Regions from separate parts of the Microcoleus sp. FACHB-SPT15 genome, predicted to be linked through region 1. Evidence: riboswitches for the same ligand, from Rfam matches in the RefSeq annotation. Region 1 holds a riboswitch; each other region holds the start of a gene.
The links. Region 1 has a riboswitch for cyclic di-AMP ahead of H6F98_RS24755 (glycosyltransferase family 1 protein). Riboswitches for the same ligand answer to the same signal wherever they lie in the genome.
Positions count from the first base shown of each region.

Region 2: another riboswitch for cyclic di-AMP. It lies ahead of H6F98_RS13315 (universal stress protein); the one in region 1 lies ahead of H6F98_RS24755 (glycosyltransferase family 1 protein).
Region 3: another riboswitch for cyclic di-AMP. It lies ahead of ntrB (nitrate ABC transporter permease); the one in region 1 lies ahead of H6F98_RS24755 (glycosyltransferase family 1 protein).

Region 1 is NZ_JACJNU010000062.1:70,870-78,594, forward strand. Features, by position in the region: gene pstC (phosphate ABC transporter permease subunit PstC) at 1-405, shown strand, start outside; gene pstA (phosphate ABC transporter permease PstA) at 405-1,322, shown strand; gene pstB (phosphate ABC transporter ATP-binding protein PstB) at 1,404-2,234, shown strand; gene H6F98_RS24755 (glycosyltransferase family 1 protein) at 2,344-3,621, opposite strand; cyclic di-AMP (ydaO/yuaA leader) riboswitch at 3,780-3,930, opposite strand; gene psb27 (photosystem II protein Psb27) at 4,506-4,910, shown strand; gene H6F98_RS24765 (family 10 glycosylhydrolase) at 5,140-6,633, shown strand; gene leuS (leucine--tRNA ligase) at 6,869-7,725, opposite strand, start outside.
Region 2 is NZ_JACJNU010000038.1:100,310-108,034, reverse strand. Features, by position in the region: gene H6F98_RS13345 (exonuclease SbcCD subunit D) at 1-972, shown strand, start outside; gene H6F98_RS13340 (AAA family ATPase) at 959-3,982, shown strand; gene H6F98_RS13335 (Uma2 family endonuclease) at 3,995-4,429, opposite strand; gene H6F98_RS13330 (chlorophyll a/b-binding protein) at 4,548-4,733, opposite strand; gene H6F98_RS13325 (chlorophyll a/b-binding protein) at 4,778-4,957, opposite strand; gene H6F98_RS13320 (chlorophyll a/b-binding protein) at 5,021-5,200, opposite strand; gene H6F98_RS13315 (universal stress protein) at 5,431-6,156, opposite strand; cyclic di-AMP (ydaO/yuaA leader) riboswitch at 6,293-6,419, opposite strand; gene H6F98_RS13305 (ABC transporter ATP-binding protein) at 6,477-7,316, opposite strand; gene H6F98_RS13300 (ABC transporter substrate-binding protein) at 7,418-7,725, opposite strand, start outside.
Region 3 is NZ_JACJNU010000038.1:91,896-99,620, reverse strand. Features, by position in the region: gene H6F98_RS13300 (ABC transporter substrate-binding protein) at 1-425, opposite strand, end outside; gene ntrB (nitrate ABC transporter permease) at 528-1,382, opposite strand; cyclic di-AMP (ydaO/yuaA leader) riboswitch at 1,486-1,643, opposite strand; gene H6F98_RS13290 (RNA-guided endonuclease TnpB family protein) at 1,801-3,006, opposite strand; gene H6F98_RS13285 (pentapeptide repeat-containing protein) at 3,269-4,519, opposite strand; gene H6F98_RS13280 (hypothetical protein) at 4,512-5,162, opposite strand; gene H6F98_RS13275 (hypothetical protein) at 5,159-5,359, opposite strand; gene H6F98_RS13270 (pentapeptide repeat-containing protein) at 5,502-6,266, opposite strand; gene H6F98_RS13265 (hypothetical protein) at 6,259-6,999, opposite strand; gene H6F98_RS13260 (DUF4332 domain-containing protein) at 7,187-7,630, shown strand; gene H6F98_RS13255 (TetR/AcrR family transcriptional regulator) at 7,658-7,725, opposite strand, start outside.

The sequences.
Region 1 (7,725 bases):
GTTGCTTCCCTGAGTGAGGATGCGATTTATGCCGTGCCGCGAAGTCTAAGGGAAGGTAGCTATGCGTTGGGGATGACCAAGCGTGAGACTATTACAGGTGTTGTGTTACCTGCTGCACTATCGGGAATTGTCGCTTCATTTGTTTTAGCAATTTCCCGCGCAGTTGGGGAAACGATGATTGTTACCGTTGCGGCTGGACAGAACCCGCAATTGGGACTTAACCCGTTCGTCGCTGTTCAAACTATGACTGCCTACATTGTGGCAACGAGTAAGGGAGATATTCCAACAGGTTCGCTTGAATACAGAACACTGTTTGCTGTCGGGATGACCTTGTTCTTGATTACCTTAGTTCTGAACATCTTTACCTTTTGGTTTGTCCGTCGCTTCCAGGAGAAATACGATTAATGGCACAAGACGCACAACCTGTATCGCAAGCTGTTTCCTCAGAAGATGCAAGGTTCAAGTTAAACCTACCTAAGCGCTATAACTTTGATCGATTATTTGCGCTCACTGCACTTGTTGCCACCCTAGTTGGCTTGATAGTGTTACTACTCTTACTCATTGATGTTCTAATCGATGGTCTTCCTCGCTTGGATTGGCAGTTTCTTACTAGTTTTTCCTCTCGCCGTGCTGCGAGAGCTGGAATTCTGGCACCCTTGGCAGGTAGTATTTGGCTGTTGTTCTTAGTTGCTTTAATTTCCTTCCCCCTAGGAGTCGGCGCTGGAATTTTTCTAGAGGAATACGCAACGGATAATATTTGGACTCGGATTATCGAAATCAACATCGCTAACTTAGCCGCTGTTCCTTCAATTATTTACGGGTTACTGGGTTTAGGCGTTTTTGTACGCTTAATGGAACCGATTACTGGAGGACGTAGTATCTTAGCCGGGGCTTTAACCTTGAGCTTGTTGATTTTGCCAATCATCATTGTGGCAACTCGCGAAGCATTGCGGGCAATTCCAGGAAGTCTACGTCAAGCGGGTTATGCTCTAGGAGCAACGCGCTGGCAAGTGATTCGGGAGCATACCTTTCCCCAGGCTCTACCCGGTATCTTGACAGGTACAATCCTTGCACTTTCACGCGCGATTGGAGAAACAGCACCGCTAATTGTTGTTGGTGCTTTAGCCTATATTTCGTTCACCCCAAATGGATTGCAAAGCCAATTTACAGCTCTACCGATTCAGATTTTTGACTGGGTTTCCCGTCCTCAAACGGATTTCCATAATAATGCAGCGGCAGCAATTATCGTTTTGATGATTTTGCTATTGCTAATGAATTCCACAGCAATCTATCTGAGAAATAAGTTTCAGGTCAACAGATAGTTAGGTATCAAATATTAGACTTTTTCTCACATTGATACCTCGCTCCTAACACTGCTTTTCTTTCTATACTTTCTTGATTCTATGCAGCCTAAATCAGTTACCAATTCTTATGGTTCATCCACAGCTACAGATGAAGCTGTTTTACGAGCGGTAAATGCCTCTGTTTACTATGGCTCATTTTTGGCAGTTCAGGATGTCTCTCTTGATATTTTCAAAAACAAAATTACAGCTTTTATTGGTCCTTCAGGTTGTGGTAAGAGTACACTACTCAGATGCTTTAACCGCTTGAATGACTTAATTTCTGGAGCACGGGTGGAAGGGAGAATTACGTTCCAAGGCGAAAATCTCTACGACAAAAAGTTTGACAACCGCATTGAGGACGTGCGTCGCCGCATTGGTATGGTCTTTCAAAAACCGAACCCGTTTCCCAAGTCAATTTATGAAAACATTGCCTTTGGTGCCCGTATCAATGGCTATCAAGGCAATATGGATGAATTAGTTGAGCGAAGCCTTTCTCAAGCCGCTCTCTGGGAGGAAGTAAAAGATAAGCTCAAACAGAGTGGTTTGTCGCTGTCTGGAGGTCAACAACAGCGTTTATGTATTGCACGCGCTCTAGCAATTCAACCTGAGGTGCTACTGATGGATGAACCTTGTTCTGCTCTCGATCCCATCTCCACACTTAAAGTCGAAGACTTGATGCACCAGCTTAAGGAGAAGTACACGATTGTGATCGTGACTCACAATATGCAGCAAGCTACACGAGTAGCTGATATGACTGCCTTTTTCAATGCCAAAGCAACTGATAAAGGTGGAAAACAGGGTTACTTAGTCGAGTTTGACCAAACAGAAGTTATCTTCCAAACACCAAAGGAAGAAGCAACACGGGATTATGTAAGCGGACGCTTCGGTTAAGCTACTGATAAAGCAGCTTTGCTATCAGCGTTCACTCGTCAGCTTTGGGGGCAACCACGAAGGATTGCCCCTACATTTTTAGGCGATTAGTATGCAGCGCTAAAAGTTCTTAGGCGGCTACTTGAGAGATTTTGGCAGAAACAGGCGCATTTTGAGAAATTAGTTTCTCATACAGGCATCCAAGCCGGGATGCCACACTATCCCAACTCATGGCAATTTCTACCCGTTGACGACCTGTCTCCCCAAGTTGCTCTCCCCAAGCGGGGTTTTCGAGGATACGGTCAATTGCTTCGGCAAATGCGGCATCATCTTTGGGCGGTACAAGTAAACCTGTGACTTCTGGCACGACGGTAAACTGCAAGCCTCCAACCTTACTGGCAACGACGGGTGTCCGACAAGCCATTGCTTCAATTGCCACTAGACCAAAGGGTTCATAATGACTAGGTACGACACAGACATTTGCGGCGGCGTAGTAAATCGGTAAGTCGGATTCGGTAAGTCGTCCAGGGAAGGTAGTAATTGCTTCTATACCAAGTTCTTTAACAATACTCTGAATGCGATCGCGTTCAATGCCATCGCTCTCACCCGAACGAGCACCACCCCCAATGATCAATCTCAAATCACTAGTTCCACGCAACTTAGAGGATGCGATCGCTCTTACTAGTGTCTCAATTCCCTTGCGCCGATCAAAGCGTCCAACATACAGGGCGACTTTCGCGTCTTCAGGAATCCCCAACTCACCCCGTGCCGTCAGCCGATCAACTGAACCCAAACGCTCAATATCAGTGCCGCAGGGAACCATTTCAATTGTTCCTTGAGTAGAAACGAGCTTACGCATATGCTCCCCTTCTTGGGGACTCGTTGCAACCACAGAATCCACCGTTTCTAAACAGGTTTTTTCTACGGCTAATCGCGTTGATGCGATCGCAGGTAAGTCACTGACTGACCGATACTTTACTGCACCTAAGGAGTGGTAAGTATGTACCTGTACCAAAGGTTGGTGCTTTTTTAATTCCATCCCAACCCAAGAAGACAACCAATAGTTGGTATGAACTAAGGGATATTGAATACCTTCTTGTTTTTGGAATGCTAGAAATTGCTGAACAAACTCTGGCAGGTAGTTAAAGACAGTATCTCGACCAATAAACTTTTGTGGGCCTGCTGTTAAGCGGATTGTCCGACAGTTCGGTGCATGTTGAACGATAGCGGATTGATCAGGACTGATTCGACGGGCGAACATGTCCACAGACCATCCTTGCTGAGCTAATGCTAATCCAACTTGGCGCACATAAACGTTTTGCCCTCCAGCCTCTTCTTGACCAATTTCCGCTGCTGGATCGCCACTAACAGAAATTAAGGCAATACGATTCTTTTGATTCACGAACATAGTAGATTTTCACCTCATGGGTAGCTTCCCTGCCTCAGACCCAGGAGTTGACACGAAAATTTCGGCTCCTCAGAGTCTACAGGCAGGTGCAACGAAGCGGACAGTTACCAGCCAAGGACACTGACGAGAACACACAATAAATCTAAAGTGTTGTACTTTCAGTCTCCTCTCGATGCCTACGGAGTTAGCTGACGGGCTAGGACTGAGAGATGTCCTTCTCCTTATTTCCCCCGTTCTCAGAACGAAGTGAAATTGGAAGATTTGCCCCAGGAAATGGTTCCCCCGTTCCAGATTCTGCTTGCGAAATGAACCTTTGTTGAAGCAGAAAATAAATTAGGCTGACTTATTACTATGTATGATTATATTAGTATTTTTTAAATAAATCAATATCTCACAAAATTTCTTTTTCTGAAGATTTGCTACTTTATATGGCGATATTCGCCTGAGCTAAGAAACATGGATTAAACAATTTACCAACGGCAAAGCCTGTATAGGCATGGGACGGTCATACTTCTACCCAAAGAATTGAGGTCTATAAATCTATGTTCCCTAACAGTCAAATCAGGTTGTCTCAGGCGCTGATTATCAAATTGATTTGAAGGGAAACTGGGCGAACCTCAAGGATAAATCGGGGAAATTCAATAATAGTGTTCTGATGCAACATGAAAACACTAATAGCTCTCTGTTCTCCTCAATGCTGTATCAGATTTTGCTTTTCTTCAGACCTTGTCAAAAAGGTAGAAAGCTCAATAAACGTAACTTTTCCTTTGCACTTACTCCCCATTCCCCACTTCTTCCTCCCTCTTTCCACTGATCCCTGAGTGCGCCAATCCAAGATAGGATCAGTTCTAATTTTGAAATTTCATTTGTCGTTAATCATGCATATGAAGCGCTACTTGTCACGTCTTCTTGCCCTTGTCTTGGTTGCTGTCATTGGTCTGATGGGATGTTCCTCCAACAGCAGTACCACGGGATTGACTGGGGATTACCGTCAGGATACATTTGCCTTGTTGCAGAGTTTGAGAACAGCGATTGAATTACCGGAAGATGCACCAGAGAAGGCAGCAGCGCAAGCAGAAGCGCGGGGGAAAATTAATGACTTTGCCTCTCGCTATCGGCGGGATAGCTCTGTCGCAACACTCAGTTCCTTTACCACGATGCGAACGGCATTAAATTCTCTGGCAGGTCATTACAGCTCTTATCCCAACCGTCCTCTCCCGAAAAAATTGAAGACACGCTTGGAGCAGGAATTTCAACAAGTCGAGAATGCTCTGAAGCGAGGGTCATAAGGAAGCGAGACAAATGCGATCGCGATAATTTAAGCTTAAAATACCAATGGGGTAAGGGTTTGAGCAGTCAAACCCTTCTTTTTTGTGAAAAAATCCTCTTAAGATTGTCCGGAATCGTGAGCCAGAGCCACGAAAGGAAAATTAGCCGAAAAATGTTATATTTGCCGATCTGTTAGCAGTCTGCTAAGACTGAGGACGCCAACGTTCAATTCTTTTGTGGTTTGTAGGAATGTCAAATGGTTTTCTGAAAGGGACGCGATACAGACAGCGTCTCTATCGCGCCGCAGTTGCCACACTCGTGACCACTAGTAGTCTAGTCAGTCAGTCTTGGTGGTTGACGCAAACAGCTCAAGCTCAAACACAGGCATATTGCCAGTTCTCCAACGCGGCGATCGCTGAAAAAGAAAACTTACGAGTCAGCGCTCTAAAAGGCAATGCAGATTCCGGTAAACGCTACAAAGCTCTTTTAAAACAACACGCTGACTACTTACGGCAATGCCGCGATCGCACTTGGCCGAATACCCAAGCCATTTGGTTGCGCTTATACCCTTGTGATGTTCGTGAAGGAGCGATCGATGAGATTCTAGATCGCATTGTTAACCGAGGCTATAACCAAGTCTACGTTGAGGTGTTTTTTGACGGTCAGACACTCTTACCCGTATCAGAGAATCCAACACCTTGGCCCTCAGTTATACGAACACCTGGAAGCGAGAACGTTGATTTATTAGCTCAGGCGATTCAAAAAGGTCATGAGCGGGGCTTACGGGTGTATGCCTGGATGTATACGATGAATTTTGGCTACTCCTACGCCCAGCGTTATGATCGGCAAGGCATACTCGCTCGCAACGGTCGAGGTGAGACTAGCTTATCCTTCGTCAAGGATGGCTCCCAAGCCTTTGTTGACCCTTACAGCCAGCAAGCTAAAACTGACTACTACCAGCTCGTTCAAGCGATAGCAAAGCGACGCCCTGACGGCATTTTATTTGATTACATTCGTTATCCTCGTGGGTCAGGCAGCGATTCCGTTGTTACCAAAGTCCAAGATTTATGGATTTATGGAGAGGCGGCACAAAAAGCACTATACGATCGCGCCCTCAACAACAAGGGACGAGAACTCATCGCCCGCTATATCCGTCAAGGTTCGATTAGCGATGGCGACATTGCGGCTGTAAATCAACTCTACCCAAATGAAGGACCCGCCCTCTGGCAAGGTCGTACCCCCTCACCGACAGAGACAGTTGCCACCCTGAAATGGCAACTGTGGCAACTCAGTGTTGCTCACGCTGCCCAAGGTGTCATTGACTTTCTCTCCCTAGCTACCCTTCCCGCTCAACGCAGTGGAATCAAAGCAGGAGCCGTGTTTTTCCCGGATGGGAATCAAGGTGTCGGTCGAGGTGGATATGACTCCCGACTCCAACCTTGGGATCGATTCCCCGGTTCAATTGAGTGGCATCCAATGTCTTATGGTGTCTGTGGTAATAGTAATACTAGCTGTATCGAATCGTTGGTCAAGCGAGTTGCGGATCGAGCGCCTAGTAATACTCAAGTCATACCTGCACTGGCAGGCACTTGGGGACGACCTGTGAGTAATCGCCCATCCTTAGAAGCCCAGATGCAAGCAATCCGCCGTGTCGCTCCGCAAATCAATAGCGTGAGCCATTTTGCTTATTCTTGGCAAGACCCTCAGTCTGATCGCGATCGCAAATTCTGTCAGATTCAGTAGTTACTAGCTATAGCTTTTGGCAGAAGGCTTGACTTCTGCCAAAAGCTGGTGCTTTTTGGCGACATGGCAGTCAGCAAGGGTTTAAGCCTCTCCACCAAATCAAAGATTTTGGTGGATTGCATTGGTAATAACAGGTCTCGTTGCTCTCACCATATTGCATCCATAAAAGCCGTTTGCCTTCTTCACGCTTGCTAAGTTGCTCTAGAGACAAGGGGGAGCAATACTCCCCCAAGGTCTAAGCCACCACAAAATTCACCAGCTTGCCAGGGACAACAATTACCTTTTTAATCTCCTTGCCCTCCAAATAGCGCTGGGCAACTTCCGAGTCACGAGCGTACTGTTCCAATGCTGCACGGTCAGATTGAGCAGGTACAGTTAGAGTGCCACGAGTCTTGCCCATGATTTGAATTACTAAGGTAATTTCATCAGCAACTAAAGCCGCTGAATCAACCTTAGGCCAAGCTTGGGTATGAACTGACGAACTGTGACCCGTTATCCGCCACAACTCTTCAGCAACATGAGGTGCGAAAGGGGCTAAAAGCAATATCAGGGCTTCAATCCCTTCTGCATATACGGCTGAATCTTTGCAGCCTGCATCAGTTAGAGCATTACTGAGTTTCATCAACTCCGAGACACCAGTATTAAATTGGTACTCATCCGCTAAATCTTCAGTAACTGATTTAATTGCGGTGTGGATTGCCCGTCGCAAGTCTTTTTCAGGTTTGCTTAAATCACCATCCCCAGAGATGTAAGGCTTTGCACCCCGATGCGCGGCAAAATCTGTTACCAATCGCCAGACACGGTTGAGGAAGCGAAACTGTCCTTCTACATCCGTTTCTTCCCATTCCAAGTCTTTTTCTGGGGGTGCCTTGAAGAGGATAAACATCCGTGCGGTATCAGCCCCGTACTTATTAATCACGTCTTGCGGCGCGACCCCGTTGTACTTGGACTTCGACATCGTTTTGTAGGAGACTTCCAGCTTTTCCCCCGTTTCCGGGTCTTTGGGGTCAGTGGGGTCTACTTGGTCAGAAGGAATCCATTTACCCGTTGTCGGATTCATGTACGTTAAGCCCTGAACCATACCCTGAGTTA
Region 2 (7,725 bases), on a different contig from region 1:
TTCTGCCAGCTACGAGAAGCCAAAATTCCAGCGGTTGTCATTGCTGGAAATCACGACTCAGCCTTTCGTATTGATGGTGTATCCAGACTTCTATCTCATGTGGGAGTTCATGCATTAGGTAGACCCCGAAAAGCCAATCAAGGGGGAGTCATTCAGCTAGATACGCCTAGCGGCAAATTGTCAGTAGCTGCGATGCCTTTTGCCTCAGAACGGCGTTTATTGAAGGCTGAAGATTTGTGGGACAAAGATGATTTAGAACAACGCCAGCACTACAAACAGTTAGTTGCCTATCTATTTGACAACTTAGCTAGCAACTTTCGAGAGGATAGTGTCAATGTGGTGATGGCACACCTCACCCTGGATGGCGCTCTTAGAGCTTACTCAGAAGTGGATTATTACACGCGAGATACCTACAGTCTGGCGGGGCAAACCCTACCCCCAGAAGCTCAGTATATTGCCTTAGGTCATATCCACAAACCTCAACAGGTTTCCAACGCAGCTCCTACTTATTATTCAGGTTCGTTAATTCAAGTAGACTTTGGAGAGGCGGGGGAGGACAAGGGGTTTAATTTAGTGACCGTTGAACCCGGAAGACCCGCTAAAGTTGAGTTTAAATCAATTCCCTGCCAGAAACCGTTAAAGATTATCCAATGTGATGAAAATAACCTAGATGAAACGTTGGAAGCGAATCGAGAACATCCAGGTTTTTTGAAAGTAATTGTTGAACTCAATACCCCCAAAATTGGTTTAGCCGACAGTGTGCGTAAAGTCTGCCCTCAAGCCTTGATTATTGAACCGCGCTACCCGGAAGCTAAAGCCCAAAAGCGGCAACAATCCCAAGGCACTAATCAGTTTGATGCGATTGAGGAGTTCCGCAACTACTGGCGTGACCGCGTAGGAACAGCTCCCGACTCTTCCGTTTTAAAAGCATTTGAAAACTTATATCAGGAATTGAGCGATGCGACCCATTAGACTGACTTTAGAAGGCTTTACCAGTTTTCGCACCCATCAGAGTCTCGATTTTTCCACCCTCGATTTATTCGCAATTACGGGGCTAACTGGAGCAGGAAAGTCGTCTTTACTCGATGCTATTACCTATGCGCTTTACGGAAAAGTTTCTCGAAAATCGAATATCGACGAACTGGTGAGCCAAGGAGCTACTGAGTTAAAAGTCGAATTTCAGTTTTCTGTGCAACAGACAGAGTATAAAGTACTCAGAACGTGGCGGTATCGTCCCAGTACTCCAGTTACAAAGTGTCTGCTGGATAAACTTCAAGATGGGAAGTGGGAACGCTGCGATCGCACGGTGAAAGTAGAGGACATCTTAATGATGGATTTCGATACCTTTACTCGCGTTATTGTCCTTCCTCAAGGACAGTTTGATGAGTTTCTTAAAGGAAACCCTCCAAAGCGTCGAGAGCTTCTGCGCCAGTTAGCTGGATTTGAAATCTTCGAGCGGATGCGGAAAGAAGCGAGTGAGCGTGTCAAACAGTTAGATACTCAACGCAAGTTGATGGAGGGACAATTAGAGAGTCTTCAAGCTCCAACAGAAGCTGAAATCAAGGAAAAGCAAGAGCAATTGAAAGCTTTAGAAGACGAAATTCCTCAATTGGCTCAAGCAGCTACCACTGCCCAAAAATTACTTGATGATGAAGAAAGACTATTGACTCAAATCAAGCGTCAAGCTGAATTGCAAGAAGATTTAGCGACGCTAGAAGCTCAAGCTCCTAAAATTGCGTCGTTGCAGCAAAAGTTAAAAGAAGCTCAATCTGCCAGTACTCTTCAATCAGATTGGATACTCTTACAAGATGCTCGGAATCAAGCAGTCAAGGCAGAGAATGCCGTAAAAGCCGCTGCTGAAAAACTGACTCAAGCTCAAGCCGATTTAGAAGCCCAGCATCAAAAATACGAGCTTTTCAAATCTCAACAAACAGAAGTAAGAGAACAGCTAGAGATTCGCGAACGTAACTTAACAACGGCTAAGGCTTACGAGGAACAGCGCCAACAGTACGAGCAGGAGGTGACACAGGCATCAAAAACGTTTAAGTCAAAAGAGCAACAGCGTTCGGACGCAGAAAAAGAATTACAATCAGCTCAGAAAAAAGAAAAAGCCGCTCGCGCACAGCTTACTGAGACTAACGAAAAACTGGCAAAGTCCTCTCCTGGAGGCTCTCGCCTAGAGATACTCAACCAAGTTGTCTCCCCATTAACTCAATGGGAAACTATCAATAAAACCACCCAAACAGCCCGGAAGAAATGGGAAAAAGCTCTCAAAGAGCGGCAAAAAGCTGAAAGTGATTTTAAAAAGGCTACCTCGCAGCGCCAACAAGCTGATGCTAATTTCCAAGCAGCTAAAGCTGCACTCAAAGAAGCCGAACAAGCCAATACGATTGCAACTCGACACAATCATTCTGCTGCCTTGCGTGCTTCACTTCAACCTGGAGAACTCTGCTCAGTTTGCGGTGGTGTTTACCCGGAAGCTCATCAGCTACCCCCACTGTCAGAATCTGCTGAAGTGGATACCACCCCATTGCAAGAATCGGCAACAGCAGCAGAACAGGCATACCATCAAGCCTCTACCGCACTGACAAAGGCACAAACGAAGCTAGAAACACTCCAGGAGCAGGAGTCCGAGTGTCGTCAGGATTGGGAAAGCCATGAGGCTGAACTAATTCAATGCCACGCTGAAATTAGTGCTGTTTTAGATACCGAAAACTGGGAAATTTCCGCGCTAAAGCAGGCACATCAGACACTGATTGAGAGTAATGCCCAACATCAAGAGGCATTAGCTGCACAAGCCAAGACAGCGAATGAACTAGAAAAGTGGGAACAGACTTTACAGTTTGTCCAGAAAAACCATGCTGCCGTATTAGAGGATGTACAAGCTACCAGCCAAGAAGTTGAACATCGTCAGCGTAACCTTAAGGAAGTACAAGCCAAGCTACACCAGCTAACTGAAGGTAAACCCTACGAAATACTGCGCCAAGCACTAAAGCGAGATAAGCAAGACTTGGAAAGTAAACAAAAAGCCGTAGAAGAATCTTATCAAGCTGCGGATAAGCGTGTGGCTCAAGCAGAAGAAGCCGATAAACAAGCGAGAGTTGCAGCTGAGTCTACCCGTGCTAAAAGACAACAACTTGAGGCTCAGTGGGAAAAGGCGTTGCAATCAGTCAACTTCTCTGAGGAGAGCTTCCTAGATGCTCAAGTTACTCCTGCCGAACAGGAAAAGTGGAAGAATGCGATCGCACATTACAACAACGAAAAAGTTGCGTTATCAAGCCGCATTAAAGAAGTAACCAGCTCAATTGGAGACAGGACAACTGACGAGGAACTATTAGAGCAGCGCCGCCAAGTCAAATGTTATGCCGATGAACAAGTTGACCTGGCACGTTCACAACGAGCAGAACTATCAGCAGAGATGAATGTAGCTCTAGACAGGCAACAGCAAGCCAAACAACTCTTAGAGCAGCAATCCACACTTGCTGCACAGGAACAGACTTATCACACCCTATCACGCAATCTCAAGTCTGATGAATTTCAAGATTACATCTTGGAGCATCTACAAGCCGAGTTAGTTGCTTGTGCCACAGAACGACTCAAAGAGTTAACAGATTCTCGCTATGCCTTGAGAATTCAGGACGGAGAATACTGGGTTGAGGATAATTGGAACGGAGGCGAAATTCGGCGAGTACGAACCCTCTCCGGGGGCGAAACCTTTGCCACTTCCCTATCGATGGCGTTAGCACTGTCGGAAAAACTGTCAATGGGTGTTGAGTTAGGTAGTCTGTTTTTAGATGAAGGATTTGGAACTCTGGATGCAGAAACCCTTGAAAGCGTTACCCAGATTTTGCGATCGCTGGGACAGCAAGATCGACTGATTGGGGTGATTACCCACATTCGAGCCTTGGCAGAGCAATTACCCACCCAGATTAAGGTTCACAAATCTCCAGAAGGTTCGCGGTTGGTAGTTGAGGCATTTTAGAAGGGATGCAATCTATAACTGCTGCCTGACCCAGTTGTGGAAATTCCGGGTAGAGGTCAGTTCACCAACCTTTCGGCTCTCTTTGATAAACCGGGGAATCTCTTTGACTGGCACAGGGGCAAAGGCAAGACTGGAGCCGGACTCTGTATACTGCCCTGATTCGAGTTTGTAAATTCGCAACACACTCCCGTCATAGCGCCAAAATTCGGGAATTCCCATTGCGGCATAGAGGGAAAGCTTATCTATCTTTGACCTAGAGTATTCCACTTCTAATACCAAGTCAGGGGGTGGGTCAGATTCTAGATCGATCTTTTCTTTATCTCGAACTAAAGGCTCATTCTGGATGTAGTAACTGCTATCCGGTTCAGCTCCACGCTCTAAGTCATCTCGCGTTAAGGTTAACGAACCAGTTCGTTTGATCTCCAAGCCCAACTCTTCGCACAGCACGACAACAAAACCTTCAATAAATCGGTTGGAGTTCTCCTAAAGCTTTCGATAGATTTGCGAAAAACCTGAGGGCTTTAGTCAACCCCCAGGTTTTTACTAAATTCGAGACGCGCTTAAATTACATTAGTCCCCAGTAGTGCAATACACCCTGTCCAGAGAAGAATTCAATAGCGATCGCAATCACAAATCCGAGCATTGCTAGCCGTCCGTTCCAAATCTCTGCTTGTGGGCTAAATCCGCCTACCCAAGCATTGCGTTCTTCGGGATTGGTAATGGGTGGTGTTGGTGTTGGTACGTTACTCATTTGCTTCTTTCCTTACCTTGATTAATTAGTCAGTTCTATTCGACTTACATCAAGCCCCAGAAGTGCAGAACGCCTTCGTTTGAAAATAGCTCAATCCCAATAGCGATGACGAATCCCAGCATTGCAAGGCGACCGTTCCAGATTTCTGCTTGTGGGCTGAAGCCAAACTTAACAGCGTTGCGATCTTCAGGATTGGTAATTGGTGGTGTTGGTGCGTTAGCCATTGGTTTGATTCCTTTTATTGATTACTATGTGAAAGGATTGCTCTTGATACGGATGCTTGGGGCTTATAGAAGACCCCAGAAGTGCAGAACACCTTGGTTCGTGAATAATTCGGTCAGCAGTGCGGCGACAAAGCCAATCATGGCGAGGCGACCGTTCCAATTTTCCGCTTGGGGTGTGAAACCTGATTTCCAAGCGTTGCGCTCTGCTGGATCTGTAATCGGCGGTGTTGGTGCGTTTTGCATGGTTACTGATCAGCTTCCTGACGACTTGGTTGTTTCTTTTCGTCTTATATTAAGTAATGTAACGCAAATTTTGAAATTAGGCTCTCTGCCTGAAGTTAGAGGCTACCAAATTTGTGAAAGCAAAGCAGGATGAAGTCCCTCGTTCCTTATAGATGCCAGAGGCACGAGAGAAATCGCCTATTTGTTTCAACGGCTGATTAGCCGGAGGAGGTAACAGTTGCTTTTGGTAGTCAGCGTAAGTCCGAATTCAATCCAGTGGGAATACCCAGTACTGAACAAGGGAAATGGGTACCTAGTTGCTGAATGATCGGATGACTAACCGAATTACAACCCAAGAACAGTAGAGTTGCCGCTTCTGATTCAACAACTTCTCTCAGTTCACTTGCCACGTCACCAAACCGTAGATGCGCTTTGAAGGAACCCCGCCATTCTTCTGCCAAACAACGTGCTTGCCACAAAATTCGATCAGCCTGCTCAAATGAATCTGCTTGGCAAGAGGTGGATTTGGGACGGCGTGATTTTACTGATTTCTTGGGTGATGTAGCTAAGGCTTGGGGTTTGGTTTCGGTCAAAACCGATAGCTTAGACTTCTTTAACGATGTGTTTATGTTTAACAACTCTGATGGCGACTGATGTTTTGACAAGTCGCTAGCACTAGCCGTGTTCAAGCCATCTGAATACTGATTCTTTTGATTTTCATCAACGACGTAGACAACTTGAACCGTGACTTGCTTTTGTGTAACCAAACGAGTTTGATGAGCAATCCACATCGTCAAGTCCAAAGCCGTTTGACTGCTAGGAGAGGCATTGTAGCCAACAACCAGATTTACCGATTTTGTAGAGTTTGACCACTTGGCAGCCGCTGAAGCGGGTTCAGGCAGCAACACCATTTGTTCAATTAAATCATTGCGATCCATCGCGCCTTCAAGACGCACTAACATTGGCTTGATGTTCACTGTTTTTAACCTCTCTTAGAAGAAAACGATAGATAAGTGAGAGGTGGGTCAAGAACAGATACCTCAGTTGTGTCCCAGAACATAGAGGTATCTGTAAGGAGACTCCAATTGCTTTTTGTTACAAAAGCGATAGTCTTGGTACTCCTAGCATCGCCGACGGAGTTTGTTGACGGGCTAAAACTGGAAGATGCCTCTCTCATGCCGGAGATTAGCCCCAAAAATTGGTTCCTCCGCTCCCAACCGAAAGCTGACAGCTAAATTCTGTCAGCTTGTGATTGAATTAGGCTGCCCACTCAAAAATAAAGTTAAGGGATTGTACGCTACTCGTCTTGGTTGAAATATCGATCCAGGAAGTTCAAGGCATGGTTACGCAATTCAAAATACTCTTTTGATTCGCGTAGTGCTTGGCGATCGCGTGGATGGGGAAAAGGTACCTCCAAAATCTCTCCGATTCTAGCATTCGGTCCGTTCGTCATCATCACAATGCGATCGGACATATACAGAGCTTCATCGACATCATGAGTCACCATCATTACAGCTTGCGGGTTGTTCTCCCAAATGTCGAGTACCTGTCGCTGCAACTTACCGCGAGTTAAGGCATCAAGCGCCCCAAACGGTTCATCCATCAACAACATTTTAGGACGAATTGCTAACGCTCGCGCAATACCTACTCGTTGTTTCATCCCACCAGAAATTTCATCCGGATATTTATTTGCCGCTTGGGTTAAATTCACCATTGCCAGATGTTCGCTGACAATCTGCTTTTTCTCAACAGGAGAAGCATTTTTAAGTACTTCATCGACCGCTAATCGGACATTTTCTGTAACTGTCAGCCACGGTAGGAGAGAATAGTGCTGAAACACCATCATCCTCTCTGCACCAGGCTTGCGAACCTCTTTGCCCTCCAGCCGTACCATTCCGGAAGTGGGCTTTTCCAAACCAGCGACCATCTTGAGTAGCGTTGATTTACCGCAGCCAGAGTGACCGATTAGAGAGATATATTCATCATCAGCAATGGTGAGATTGACATTATCTAAAACAACCAGCTCCCCACCCTCTGAATTGGGGTAAGACTTTACAATATTTTCAATTTCGAGAAATCCTGCTCCATTAACGGTTCGAGAATTAGTCTTGTCAGAAAAAGAAGTAGATTTTGTCATAGAATGCTCCGCGAAGAAGTTTAAGGTTTAGGGTCTTAATTCAAAACTCAGCACTGACCTTTGAAAAGCTTGTATAAAGCGTGTATAAAGCTTTGATGAATTTAAGACATGAAGAACGATTTAGGAGCATTGGCTCTAATTTCAAAGCTGTTGAGATACCCGACTGGATCGCTAGGGTCAAACGCTTTGTTGTCGATAAAGAATTCAGCAGGTTCAACTTTGTAGTCTTCCTTAGGACATTCAATCCCCATTTCCTCAGCAATCTCTCGATACAAGTCAGTTTTCCAACCTTGACGCGCCTTTTGTTCGGCATCTTTGGGAAATTGATCGATTTGTCCCCAACGAGTTGCCTGGGTCATTAACCAGATAGCTTGTGATTGCCAAAGAAATGTGGAATGGTTGCCTGGGA
Region 3 (7,725 bases), on a different contig from region 1:
TTGCCGTGCCGATGAATGGTCATGGCAGCACACAACGACGCATGACGTGCCCCTTCAGCACCAATTCTGGCGTTGGTGACTGCCCCAGAGACAACGGGTGAGGCATCAAGACGCCCAAAAATGATGCCATCACGGGAGTTTGCCCAGCTTGCCTCGCGGCTTAGGGTGACGTTTAGTCCGTATTTGCGAAAGAAGCCTTTTTCCCAGGCGATCGCAAATGGCGCACAGTCATTAACAGGGACAAATCCTACTGTAAGATTGGGTTTTTCCAGGCTGCTGGGATCTACAACGGGTTCGACGGCTTCGGCAGTTTTCGAGAGTCCGTAGGGTGCGGTAACTCCCTTGATGGCACAAGACGACAAGGCGAATCCTGCTGCCGATGCACCCATTTGTTCAAGAAATCTTCGTCGGTTCAAAGAATTCATGGCGGTATCACTAATGTTGTTAGTTCTTATGATGAATGGCTAGCAGTAACGATTCAGCTATGACTGTAGCTGAAACTGACGCAATGTCAGTGAGGCGTAGTTCTAGTTGGTAGTTGCAGTGGGTCGTCGGTGAGTGGCTAGAGATTCAATTTTGCCCAAAATGTAGTCAAGCACTAGCCCCGTTACACCAATCACAACCACTGCCAAGAACACAGAACTCAAATTTAAGCGGTTCCATTGATCCCAAACGAAGAAGCCGATGCCAATACCACCGGTGAGCATTTCGACAGCGACGATGACTAGCCAAGCAATTCCTAAACTAATCCGCAAGCCAGTGAAGATGTAAGGTAAGCTTGCAGGCCAAATGATTTTTGTAATCTGTCGCCAGCGAGGCATTTCTAGAACGCGGGCAACATCCAGATAATCTTTTTGAACGCTGGATACGCCGAGTGCTGTGTTGATAATCGTCGGCCACAACGAGGTGATAAAGATAACAAAAATTGCTGAAGGTTCTGCCAGGTTGAAGATGGCGAGTGCGATCGGTAACCAAGCCAATGGTGATACAGGCTTAAAAACTTGAATCAAAGGATTGAGAGTTAGCATCGCTGCTCTGGACATCCCAATCAGAAATCCCAAAGGAATTGCCACAGCCGCACCCAACGAAAATCCCAGTAATACCCGCCGCAGACTTGCCAGCAATAACCAACCGAGTCCTAAATTACCAGGGCCTTTCCGAAAGAACGGGTTGGCGTATTCTGCGCTATCGAGAAGCGCTTGCAGCGGGGTGGGCATTAAATCTGTTAAGAATGTTGCAGTAAACCACCACAGCAAAATTACTCCCAAAAACCCTAGGGCAGGCAGCAAGACCACATCTCTTATAAGTACTGGTTTTGCTTTTTTCCAGGTAGCTTGTCCAGCGACAGCGACGATCGCTGCCAAATTTAGCTGAAACAACATATTGCAATGCCTCAGACTCAACAACAGGTACACAAAACTGAGCAGTACCAGCCGGAGAAACTGACAAAATCAAGACATTGCTAAAAAATGCCGATCTTTTCAGAAGTCTCCTCTCAATGCCTACGGAGTTAGCTGACGGGCTAGGGCTGAGAGATGCCCCTCTCTACTCACTCTCTGAGTTAGAGAATACGCCCCCAAGGATGGTTCCCCCGTTCCTTACTTCACCTTGTTTACAGATGAACGTGTTGGCGAAGCTTTTGGATTAGGCTGACTTACTCTAGTTAAGGATGAAGAATAACACAATTTTTCCGGATTCTTGTTCCTTCTAAAGTAATAGTTAACATTAACCGTTTATGCGGCTTAAACCCCCTTAGGGATTGAATTACAAGAGAAATGAACTACTGCCAGTGCCTACGGCTCAGGCAGTTTCCGACTTCACGGGGGATTGCGTCAACTTCGACTTGCGTCCAAGTTTCGGACTCACATCCCCTCCATCAGCAGCAGTCCTAGTTCCTAAGACCGATAGCATTCTGATTCCCTCTGCTCTTATGTTCTGACTAGCGTTCTCGTCCCTATCGTGATGAGTGCCACAGCTAGGGCAAGTCCAAGCCCTAACATCTAGCGGGAGTTCACTGATTTGATAGTGACATTTTGAGCAGAGTTTAGAGCTAGGAAACCACCTATCAATTTCTACCAGTACCTTGCCGTCATGGTCTAATTTGTACTGCAAGAAATTGACAAACATTCCCCATCCCACATCAGAAATAGCTTTGGCTAGATTATGGTTGCGAACCATGCCCTTTGTATTTAGGCTCTCGACTACGATGACTTGATTATCGTCAACAAGCTTACGTGAAAGCTTATGTAAGTAGTCTTGACGGACATTACCAACTCGTTCGTGAACCCTAGCTACTAATCTTCTTGCTTTGTTTCTGGAATTTGACCCCGTTATCTTTCTCGCTAATTTTTGCTGCTTCCTCTTTAGGTTACGCTCGTGTTTGGCTAAATGCCTTGGATTGGCAAACTTAGATGTTTTTATACCATCGTGAACAATGGCGAACTCCTTCAGCCCCAGGTCTATACCTGCAACTTTTCCATTAGTATGCGGGGTTGGGTAGTCACCTTCTAATTCCACCAAGATAGCCGCGTAGTAATTTCCTGACGGATTCTGACTGATAGTTACTGTCTTGATGGTGCCTTCAATCTCTCTATGCAGTTTGCAAGAGACAACACCAACACTACCTGGAAACTTGAGACAACCTTCAACTATCTTGACCGACTGAGGATACTGAATTGACTGCCTATTTTTCTTGGCTTTGAATCGAGGGTATTTAGCCCTGCGTTCAAAGAAGTTCTTGTAAGCCGTCACTAAGTTGAGTGTTGTGGCTTGCAAGACTTGAGAGTAGCACTCACCTAGCCAAGATGTTTCCTCCTGTCTTTTGAGTCCTGGAAGCATTTTGTTCAATGCAACTTGAGTCAAGCCTTTGCCTGTCTCCTTGTAGGTTCCGATGCACAAATTGAGCGCATAGTTCCACCACCAGCGACTACAGCCAAAGTGTTGAGCTAGTATCTCTTGCTGTTCAGTTGTTGGATATAGCCTGACTTTGATGGCTTGGTGTCGCATTGATTTACCTCCTCTTAGTACTATATAGTATTTTTGCTAAGAGGTAAAGCAAGCCAGTACATTGATGAGGACTGGAGCTGGAGGTTTCCTCCAGCTAAGGAAGTCCGTTCGCTCTCATCCCAAGCGTGCCTACGGCTCAGGGGGATTTCTCGCTCACATCTCGTTAAAAAAATCGGCATTCCGCCCGTCAATTCCAAATAAGCGATCGCTAATTAAGTTACTCGTGAAACTCTCAAAGCAAAGTACAACAGCACCTGGCTACTTACACCTCACTAGCGTCAGGCGAATCTTCAAAAATTGCCCCTCGCCGGATTAAATCCAGCTTTGTTTCCTCAGAAATTCCTAAGTTGTTGCCAAATACAGCATTCTTCACGCTAGCACTACTTAAATCAGCGTCAATGAGGTTAGCCCTCAGCAACTTAGAATGGCGCAAGTTAGCTCTCACCAATCTTGCTCCTTGAAGGTTGACCCTAGATAAATCGGCACGGCTGAGGTCAGCATCTGTCAAATCTCGTCCCTCTGCTCCCTGATTGACAATTTCCCAAATTAGATGCCATTTAGCATCAAGTTGTGTCGCCTCGTTGATTGTTGCCCCTTCAAGCAGTGTCGTACTCAGGTCAGCACCGTTAATTATTGCTTCCTCTAGATTAGTATTGCGCCAATCGGCACTATGAATCGTTGCTTCCTCTAAGTTTGCCCGCCTCAAGTCTGCTCCCTGAAAATTTGCCTCACTGAGGTTGGCATGACTCAAATCTGCTCCCTGAAGATTTGCCTCGCTGAGGTTAGCATTGCTCAGGTCAGCACCCTTTAGGTTTGCCTCGCGGAGGTTAGCGTTACTCAAGTCAGCTACTTTCAGGTCAGCGACTCTCAAGTTTGCCTTGTCAAGATTTGCTTCGCTGAGGTCAGCGACTCTCAAGTCTGTTCCCCTAAGGTCAGCACCTGTTAAAACCGCACCCCTGAGGTCAGTACCCCGGAAGATAGCTGCGCTTAGATCAGCCCCTTTTAAATTTGCTCCATTCAAGACGGCACCACTTAGATCAGCTCCTTTCAGATTTATCCCGTTCAAATTTGCATCACTTAAGATCGCATCACTTAGATCAGCCACTCTAATGTCAGCACCACTAAGGTTGGTATGGCTGAGGTTGACATTAGTGAGATTCGCATGGCTGAGGTTAACTTGGCTGAGGTCGGCTCCCTTGAGGTTTGCTCCTCGAAAGTCGGCATGGCTCAAGTCAGCCTGATTCAAAATTGCCTCGCTCAAAATTGCCGCCCTTAAGTCAGCGTTATTAAGGCTGATATTACTGAGGTTTGCCCTGCTCAGGTTGGTACTGCGGAGGTTAGCGCCACTAAGGTTTATCCCTTGGAGGTTTGCCTCGCTCAGGTTGCTACCTGCAAAATCTTCAGCCGGATTTAGGTCAGCTATCCTCGCTAATTCCAGAAAGGCTTGGGTTTGGCACTCCATCACTCGCTGGGTCAGGTCTTGAACTTCTAGGCAAAATTCTTCATTAGTCATATCGTAGTTGTTGCCGACTGAGATAAGGCTTTAGTTTTCGCTTGAGCAACAGTTGGGCAATTCCTCTTTCTAGGACTGCTAGCTGGTTTCGGCTAATGTTTGGCGACCACAGTCCCTGCGTCTGTGTCAGATAGACATCTTTCAGTGAGACTTCAAATGTTACTTCTATATAGCAAGGTAAAGCGATCGCTTTTAGGGTTGCCAACTTGACATTGTTTATTGAGCCTTTCAAAATTGGCTCACCTGTTTCTACTTCAAACACCCAGGCGGGATTCTGCTGTGAACCCTTCGTCGTTACTTGAAAGGCAACCAACTGAGACGGATTGGTTTTGTCTTCAGTGAGTTCTGTCCCCCTTTTCCCTAAACTGTTATCTTCGCTCTGGATAACAGAACTTTCTACAGTATTTTGCGCTTGATTATCTTGAGAGTCTTGCTCTTGTTGGCGGTAAGAAAGTTTTAAGGAACCCGATAACTCACGAAACTCATAGGGAATACTACCGTTTTCCAGTCTTAGCTTGAGTTCTCCACCTTTTAAGCCAAATTTAACGCGATCGCCAACTAGAGGCTCACACTGCTCGTTGAAGTTAATCGTTAAGTACAGGTCAATCTGACCAGGCTGAACGGGAATTCCTTGTAGTTTCATCGATAGGCAGCCTGGACATCGGTTCTCAAGCGAGCTTTCCTGAGCCGATGAGGGGAGAGGTTGTTGCATTGCCAAGCATCAAATAAATCGTTCAGTTGGTTGCCTACCAAGCTAGCACGAGGCTTCAGTTCAAAAGTGTTATTTGTTGTTTGTTCTTCGTTATTAATATTACTAGACTCAAACAACTGTTCAGTCATTTGATTAACTACTTTTATAGTTCCTGAAGATGTTGTCTCGATTAATTAGTCTCGCAGAATATGGCACTTTATCTAGATAAAATATGTGAAGAAGTTGTGAAGTAATTCCTGCTGTCAGCTTTGTTAAAAAAAACACTCAAAATTATGGTGTGATTAGAGTTGAATCTTCAAAAATTGCTCCTCGGCGTAAGAGATCAAGCTTCATTTCATCAGAAAGCCCAACGTTATACCCAAACCTAGCCTTTTGTACATTTGCACGGCTCAGGTTAGCATTCCTTAGATCAGCACGACTCAGGTTAGCACCGCTTAGCTGGGCACTACTTAAGTTAGCGTTCATCAATTTAGCAGCAACTAAATTCGCACGGATTAGGTTGACACCAATTAATTTTGCCCCGATCAATTTGGCACTAATTAATTTTGCACCTCTGAGGTCTGTACCACTCAAGTCAGCACTGCTCAAGTCAGCACTACTTAGGTTGGCACTCACCAAGTTGGTACTAATTAAATTAGCTTTGCTCAGATTAGCACCGCTGAGATTAGCACCACTCAGGTTAGCACCGCTTAGGTCAGCTCCAATCAAGTCAGCACTAATTAGCTCAGCGCGGCTTAGGTTGGCACTAATCAAGTTAGCACCACTGAGGTCACCAAGGCTGAGGTCGGCACCACTCAGGTTAGCAAGACTAAGGTCAGCATCACTCAAATCCGTTTCATTCAGGTTTGCCCCCCTCAAGTCAACACCACTCAGGTCGTCGCCACTTAGATCTTCACCACTGAGATCGACACCAACAAAATCTTCAGTAAGATTTAAATCAGCAATTTCCGCTAGCTCAGAAAAGCTCTCTGTTTTTGCTCCCATAATTTGCTGGATAAGGTCTTGAACTTCCAAGCGAAATTCGTCATTAGTCATATCGTAATTGTTGCCGACTCAGATAAGGCATTAATTTTCGCTTGAAAAAGTGACGAACAATCGCTCTTTCGATGATTAGACGGCGTTTCTTGCTGATGTTTTGTGGCCAGAGTCCTTCAGCCTCAGTCAGACAGACATCTTGTGGCAAGACATGAAAGATTGCTTCCACATAGCAGGGTTTTGCTTTTACATTGATAGTTGCTAGTAAGGCGTTTTTGAGTAACCCTTTCAACACAGATTCACTTGGCTCTACTCCAAAAACCCAAACTGGAATTTCCTCTGAACCTTTAATTCTTGTCTGGCAAGTAGTGAACTGAACATTATCAGGTTTCTCGGTTGTTTTTTTGGGGCTGGGGTTTATTTTTTCTTCGAGTTTTCCCTTACCCATGGAAGCTTCTCTATCACTTTGATTTTCAGAGTCTTCTTGCTGTTGCTCCTGCTGGATAGCAAGCTTACAGGAGCCAGATAAGTGACTTGATGACAAGGAAATTTTGCCATTCTTCAACTTGACGCTCAGTTTGCCACCTTTTAGTCCAAATTTAACGTGCCCCTCAAGCAACTGCTCCCGCTGTTCGTTAAATTGGATAGTCAAGTGCAGATTAATTGGTGTTGTTGTCGTAGATTGTGACTGCTTCTGTGTCTGACTCGGAATGGTTTCCAATTTCATGAATAAGCAGCCTAAGCACTTGTTCTCAGGTTCTTGCGGAGGCATTGCGGAGACTGGTTTTTGCATTGCCAAGCACCAATCGTTCAGGTTGTTGCCTATAAGCTACCATGATGCTTTGAGCTGTTGCTTATATATATTAGAGAACTCGGTATCACAAGCTCTCGGCGGATAACGATGCATTCTCCATCTGAAAGGATGAAGGCTTCTCTTTTGCCAGAATATTAAATTATAAATAAATTTTGAGGGAGTCGGGATGTATCCCAAACCAAAAACTCATCGCCGTGCTATCCAAGCTTGTGACTGGTCGATTGAGCAATTGCCTGGATTAAGTGTTCAAGACCAATCAAAGCTCAGAGAATTGGGCATTACAACCACCAAACAACTGCTAGAAGAAACCAGCACACCACAATCACGACAAGCACTGGCAAGTCAGTTGCCAATAAAAGTTCAGTACGTGAACAAATGGGTTGCTCTGGCAGATTTAGCGCGTGTCCCCGATATCGGTTGCCAATATTGTGGGCTATTGTTACACGCTGGGATTTGTTCTGTAACTCAGCTTGCTCAGACTCCTGCCCATAAATTGCATCAACAAATTTTACGGCTGCAAGTGGCAACCCTGCAACGCCGTGACCTCTGTCCTCATGTGGAGGAAGTAGCAGGATGGATTAAACAAGCACGAATGTTGGTGGTTAGTTGAGGGTTGGTGGTTGATGGTTGTTGGTGACTAATCTTTTGCTAAGACACCATTGAGGAAAATATCGGCAATTCCTTCTGCCATTTCTTGCATCGCTT